Humidesulfovibrio mexicanus: one gene and its partner. Each later gene encodes a partner of the first gene's protein in a complex. Links are inferred from orthologs where the notes say so. Each region holds a gene or a part of one and is shown on either strand. Other genes may lie near its edges. The genes, in order: rpsG and tig.

Evidence for each region.
Region 2: the proteins of rpsG (region 1) and tig are in contact, whole or in part, in a crystal structure (PDB 3GTY), measured with the Thermotoga maritima proteins. The link is inferred for Humidesulfovibrio mexicanus from one-to-one orthologs. Residues at the interface, in WP_004081843.1 of Thermotoga maritima: Lys34, Lys52, Lys55, Glu59, Arg62, Gln63, Glu66, Asn67, Lys69, Val71, Arg95, Ala109, Lys110, Lys111, Gly112, Arg113, Pro114, Glu117, Glu121, Ile124, Ala125, Tyr127, Asn128, Asn129, Thr130, Gly131, Lys135, Asp139, Arg142, Met143; in WP_004081061.1 of Thermotoga maritima: Glu122, Val124, Val129, Leu130, Tyr133, Glu188, Gly259, Ile262, Tyr263, Glu266, Ser270, Glu273, Gln274, Glu277, Arg308, Gln311, Ile312, Ser315, Tyr316, Glu325, Arg329, Arg336, Leu363, Phe366, Trp367, Arg373, Leu377, Arg381, Leu384, Glu387.

Annotation. Positions count from the first base shown.
Region 1 is NZ_FZOC01000001.1:483,841-486,984, reverse strand. Bases 1-2,827 are described here. They hold rpsG (30S ribosomal protein S7), read left to right. Parts: upstream 1-1,092; coding sequence 1,093-1,563; downstream 1,564-2,827. Other genes in these bases: fusA (elongation factor G), read left to right, coding at 1,579-2,827; rpsL (30S ribosomal protein S12), read left to right, coding at 700-1,071; rpoC (DNA-directed RNA polymerase subunit beta'), read left to right, coding at 1-535. Outside these bases: more of fusA, read left to right, coding at 2,828-3,144.
Region 2 is NZ_FZOC01000001.1:133,060-136,205, reverse strand. Bases 318-3,146 are described here. They hold tig (trigger factor), read left to right. Parts: upstream 318-961; coding sequence 962-2,332; downstream 2,333-3,146. Other genes in these bases: clpP (ATP-dependent Clp endopeptidase proteolytic subunit ClpP), read left to right, coding at 2,583-3,146; thiD (bifunctional hydroxymethylpyrimidine kinase/phosphomethylpyrimidine kinase), read left to right, coding at 318-720. Also shown: more of thiD, read left to right, coding at 1-317. UniProt on the Bacillus subtilis protein: Involved in protein export. Acts as a chaperone by maintaining the newly synthesized protein in an open conformation. Functions as a peptidyl-prolyl cis-trans isomerase.

The DNA of each region.
Region 1 (3,144 bases):
TCTCAAGATCAAGGGCGAGAAGTATCTGGCCCGCTATCTTGTGGAGGAAGTGCAGAACGTCTACCGCGTGCAGAGCGTTAACATCAACGACAAGCACATCGAGATCATCGTGCGGCAGATGCTCAAGAAGGTGAGCATTCTTGATCCGGGCGATACCAGCTTCCTCATCGGCGAGCAGGTTGACAAGGTGCGCTTCATGGAAGAGAACAGCGCCGTCATCGCCAAGGGCGGCGCTCCCGCGACTGCGGAAACGCTTGTGCTGGGCATTACCCAGGCGTCGTTGTCCACGGATTCCTTCATCTCCGCCGCAAGCTTCCAGGAGACGACCAAGGTGCTTACCGAGGCCTCTCTTTCCGGAAAAAGCGACGCCTTGCGCGGCCTGAAGGAGAACGTCATCGTGGGACGGTTGATTCCGGCCGGCACCGGCTATCGCCAGTACGCCGACGCCGAGATCACCGTGCCCGACCAGCCGGAGCGTCCCGACAAGTTCCTTGAGGACTTGGAAGACGACCCGCTGCTCATTGAACCGATTTAGGACGCCTGGCGATCAGGCGTAGAACGACAGAAAGGGCGGGCCCTTGCACAGGCGCCCGCCCATCTTCCCGCCCCCGGGGAAGTGGCGAGGGGCTTGACAACGGGCCGCTTCCGGAATAAGAGCGGTCCTCTTGCATTGTATTTAAGCAATTTTTCGGAGGGTTCATGCCTACTATCAGCCAGTTGATCCGCAAGTCGCGCAAACAGATCGGCAAGCGCAAGAAGACCCCGGCACTGCTGGAATGTCCGCAGCGCCGCGGCGTGTGCACCCGCGTGTACACCACCACGCCCAAGAAGCCGAACTCGGCCTTGCGTAAGGTCGCCCGCGTGCGCCTGACCAACGGCATCGAGGTCACCGCGTACATTCCCGGCGAGGGTCACAACCTTCAGGAGCACTCGGTTGTGCTCATCCGCGGCGGCCGCGTGAAGGACCTTCCCGGTGTCCGTTACCACATCATCCGCGGCACGCTCGACACCGCCGGCGTGTCCGATCGTCGCCAGGGCCGTTCCAAGTACGGCGCCAAGCGCCCGAAGTAACGCCAGGGAAGGAGAGAGAACATGCCCCGCAAAGGTCCCGTCACCAAGCGTCAGGTCCTGCCTGATCCGGTCTACGGCAGCCGCATGGCCGCCAAGTTCATCAACCGCCTCATGTACGACGGCAAGAAGAGCACCGCTGAGCGCATCTTCTACAGCGCCCTCGAAATGCTTGGCGAGAAGAGCAAGGAAGATCCCATCCGCGCCTTTGAAAAGGCGCTGGACAATGTGCGCCCCCACACCGAGGTGAAGAGCCGCCGCGTTGGCGGCGCCACCTACCAGGTGCCCATGGAGGTGCGTCCCGACCGCCAGAGCGCCCTGGCCATTCGCTGGGTCATCAGCTACTCCCGCTCCCGCGGCGAGAAGGGCATGGTCGACCGTCTGTCCGGCGAGCTGCTGGACGCCTTCAACAATCGCGGCGGCGCCGTGAAGAAGAAGGAAGAAACCCACAAGATGGCCGAGGCCAACAAAGCCTTCGCCCACTACCGCTGGTAGTCACGGAGAGCACACGTGTCCAAAGTCGTCCCCAGCGAGAGGCAGCGCAACATCGGCATCATGGCCCACATTGACGCCGGAAAGACCACGACCACCGAGCGCATCCTCTATTATACCGGCGTGTCCCACAAGATCGGCGAAGTCCATGACGGCCAGGCCACCATGGACTGGATGGTGCAGGAGCAGGAGCGCGGCATCACCATCACCAGCGCCGCCACCACCTGCTTCTGGCGCGAGCACCGCGTCAACATCATCGATACCCCGGGCCACGTCGACTTCACCATGGAAGTCGAGCGCAGCCTCCGCGTGCTCGACGGCGCCGTGGCCGTGTTCGACGCCGTGGCCGGCGTGGAGCCCCAGTCCGAGACCGTGTGGCGCCAGGCCGACCGCTACCGGGTGCCTCGCATCGCCTTCGTGAACAAGATGGACCGCGTGGGCGCGAACTACTTCCGCTGCGTGGACATGATCCGCGATCGCCTGGGCGCCAAGCCCGTTCCGCTGCACATCCCCATCGGCAGCGAGGACCAGTACACCGGCATGGTGGACTTGGTGCGCGGCAACGCCATCGTCTATGGCGACAACACCGATAAGGGGGCGAGCTTCGACATTGTTGAGGTTCCCGCCGATCTCAAGGACAAGTACGACGAACTGCGTCAGGTGATGCTGGAGGCCGTGGTCGAGGAAGACGAGGCCCTGATGGAGAAGTACCTCGCCGGGGATGAACTCTCCGTCGACGAGATCATCCAGGGCATCCGCAGCGCCACCATCGCCATGAAGATATGCCCGGTGCTGTGCGGCACCGCCTTCCGCAACAAGGGTGTGCAGCCCCTGCTGGACGCCGTTGTGGACTACCTGCCTTCGCCCATCGACATTCCTCCCATGGTCGGCGCCAATCCCGACAACGAGGAAGAGAAGATCGAGTGCCCCTGCGACGCGGGCAAGCCCCTGGCCGCACTGGCCTTCAAGCTCATGACCGACCCCTTTGTCGGCCACTTGACCTTCCTGCGCGTGTATTCCGGCCGCATCGAGTCCGGCGCCACCGTTGTGAACGCGGGCAATGGCAAGAAGGAGCGCATCGGCCGCCTCTTGAAGATGCACGCCAACAAGCGTGAGGAAATCAAGGAAGCCCTCGCCGGAGACATCGTCGCCGCCGTCGGCTTGAAGAGCGTCTCCACCGGCGACACCCTGGCCGACCTCAAGGCCCCCGTGGTCCTTGAGTCCCTGGATGTTCCCGAGCCGGTCATCGAGGTCGCCATCGAGCCCAAGACCAAGGCCGACCGCGACCTGCTCTCCCAGAGCCTCGCCAAGCTGACCAAGGAGGACCCCTCCTTCCGCGTCAAGGGCGACGAGGAAACCGGCCAGACCCTTATCGCGGGCATGGGCGAACTGCACCTTGAAATCATCGTTGACCGCCTGCTGCGCGAGTTCAACGTGAACGCCAATGTTGGCGCTCCCCGCGTGGCCTACCGCGAAACCATCACCAAGCCTGCCAAGGCTGACATGAAGCACGCCAAGCAGACCGGCGGCCGTGGCCAGTATGGTCACGTCGTCATCGAGATCGAGCCGAATCCGGCTGGCGGC
Region 2 (3,146 bases), 350 kb from region 1 along the record:
ACGCTTTCGGCCGCCATTGCCGCCAGTCTGGGCAAGGGCCACGACATGCTTGCAAGCGTGCGCAAGGCGCAGCAGTACCTGCAGGCCGCATTGCGGGCCAGCTACTCCGTCGGCGCTGGTGGAGGATCCCCCAACCACGCCGTTCCTTTGCTGCGGGAGCAGGCCCGACTGGCCACTCTGGACGAACTGGCCGAGACGGGCAGGGTGCTTTCCCTGCTGCCCCGGTTCGCCAAACTTATCCCCGAAGTGCGTTCCAATCTTGTTTTGGCGTTGCCCTATGCCATGTCGGCCATGGACATCGCCGGATTCGCCGGGCGCATTACCTGCACGCGTCGCGGCGAGGTGATCCTCGCGGGCGGTCCGGAATTCGGCGCCTCCTCGCACATGGCCCGCGTGCTTCTTGCGGCCCGCAAGTCCAATTCAAGGCTTTGCTGCGCCCTCAATATCGCGTGCAACGACTCGGTGTTGGTCGCGGTGCGCCGTGCGGGCCTCGTCTGCGCCAGTTTCGACCGCGGCGACGAGCCGACAGACGGTTTGGGCCACGAGGGGGGCACCATGGATTGGGGCACCCAGGCCGCGTTGGACGCTTCGCCCGATCCTCACGCCGTGGACGCCGTTGTGGACGGTGGAGGAACGGGCAAGGAGGCCATGATCCGCATCCTGGCCACGGCCCCCAACGAACTCATCGGCAAGGTCCGGCGCGTGCTGGACCTCTTGTAGCAGTGCGTGTTCCTTCGCTCCGCGCGTGTTGACAGTTTGCCGCCCCCCGCTTATCTAACAGGACTTTTGGCGGTGCTTTCGGAGGCCCGCAGGGCGAGAGTGGCGGAATTGGTAGACGCACTGGACTTAGGATCCAGCGGCCGCGTCCGTGAGAGTTCGAGTCTCTCCTCTCGCACCAAGAACACAAAAACGCGTCCCGCGTCCATGATGCGGGCTGACATCCCAGGAGGACGGCAAGTCAATGGAATACAAGGTTGAAGAACTTTCTCCGGTGAAGCGCAAAATCAACATCACGGTCCCGGTGGAGGAGGTCAACGCCGCCCTTTCCACCGCCGTGGCCCTGTACCGCCACCGTTACGAGATCAAGGGCTTCCGTCGCGGCAAGGCCCCATCCTCCGTGGTTGAAAGCAAGTATCGGACGCAGATCTACCAGGAGGCCACAACCGATCTGGTGAACTACCAGATCAACGAGGCCCTTGGGTCCTTGGGCGTCATGCCCCTGTCGCGTATCGATGTGGACGCGAAGGAACTGGTCCGCGACCAGGAGCTCAATTATTCCATCGAATTTGAAGTCGCGCCGGACTTCCCCTTGCCGGATTACGAAAGCTTGGCCGTGGACGTTGAAAAGGCCGAGGTGAAGCCGGAGGAGATCACGGAAGTCGAACAGCGCATTTTGAGCAATGCCGCCACAGTGAAGCCCATTTCCGAGGTCCGTTTGGCCAAGGAAGGGGATATTGTGGTCATCACCTTCGGCGCCTACAAGGACGGCGAGGTGTACCAGGGCATTCAGGCAGAGAATTTCGAGCTGACCATTGGCGAAAAGCAGGCCCTGCCCGAGTTTGAGGATCTGCTCAAAACCCTCAAGCCAGGCGAGAACGGGGAATGCGAGATCACCTTCCCGGAGGATTTCATCAATCCCGCCATGGCTGGACAGACGCTCACCATGCGCGCCACGCTGCACGCCATCAAGGAGCGTATTCTGCCCGAGCTCACCGATGAGGTGGCCAAGCGGGCCGGGGGCTTCGAGTCCGTTGAGAAGATGCGCGAAGCCATTGAGAAGAGCTACCTGCAAAGCCGTGAGCAATTGAACAAGTCCATGGCGCAGAAGAAGCTTCTGGACCAGCTGGTGGCGAAGGTGGAGTATCCTCTGCCGCCCAGCATGGTTGAAAACCGCATCGATCGTTTGCTCGCCGACCTTGAGCAGAAGCTCGACCGCCAGGGCAAGAGCCTGTCCGCCCTTGGCAAGTCCTTGGAGGAGTTGCGCGAGGCGCACCGCGCCCAGGCCGAGGAGGCCGTCCGCGGAGAGATCATGCTGCTGGCCATCGCCAAGAAGGAAAACCTTGATGTCAAGTCCGAGGAAATCGACGTGGCGTTGACCCAGGTTGCCCGCCAGCATGGCCAGGATCTGCTTTCCGTGAAGCAGTACTACGAGGAAAACAATCTCATCTTCCCGCTGAAGGACCGCATCCTTGCCGACAAGGCCATTGAGCTGGTTTACGCCCGTGCGGCAAAGACCGAGGTTGCAGCAGCCGCTGCGGAGGAGAAGAAGGAGGAGGCGCCGGCCAAGCCCAAGCGCACCCGCGCCAAGAAGGCCGAGACCCCCAAGGAGTAGCCTTGGGTCGCGTTTTGCGCCAAAGTGTTTGATTCATGCGCGGCGGCCGGCCTTGTAACCGGTCGCCGCGTCACGGTTTCAGGCGTCACGTTTGCCGCGCTGCACCATCGCATGTATTGACGGACGCCGACAAACCATTATCCTACAAGTCGGCATATGGTATTGAAAGAAAATTGCCGATGAATCCCACAGCGGACGCCCAATGGGATGCGCGCCATCCCGCGGGAAGAAGCACAGCAAGGAGCCGCCCATGCCCGCAGTCCCCATCGTCATTGAGACCACCGGCCGCACCGAGCGCGCCTATGACATTTATTCGCGCCTGCTCAAGGACCGCATCATCCTGCTCGGCAGCTCCATCGACGACCACGTGGCCAGCCTCGTGTGCGCACAGCTTCTTTTTCTTGAGTCCGAGGATCCTGAAAAAGAAATCTACATGTATATCAACTCGCCGGGGGGCGTGGTGACCGCCGGAATGGCGATATACGACACCATGCAGTACATAGCGCCGCCTGTGGCCACCTTGTGCATGGGTCAGGCCGCCAGCATGGCAGCCCTGCTTCTGTGTGCTGGCGAAAAGGGAATGCGCTACGCTTTGCCGCACAGCCGCATCCTCATTCACCAGCCGCTGGGCGGCGCGCAGGGACAGGCGACCGACATCGGCATCCAGGCCCGCGAGATTTTGCGTATGCGCGAGGAGCTGAACGGCATTCTCTCCGGGCACACCGGACAGAGCCTGGAGCGCATTGAAAAGGACACCGAGCGTGACTACTTCATGACTGCGGGCGAGGCCCTGGAATACGGCATCATCGACACC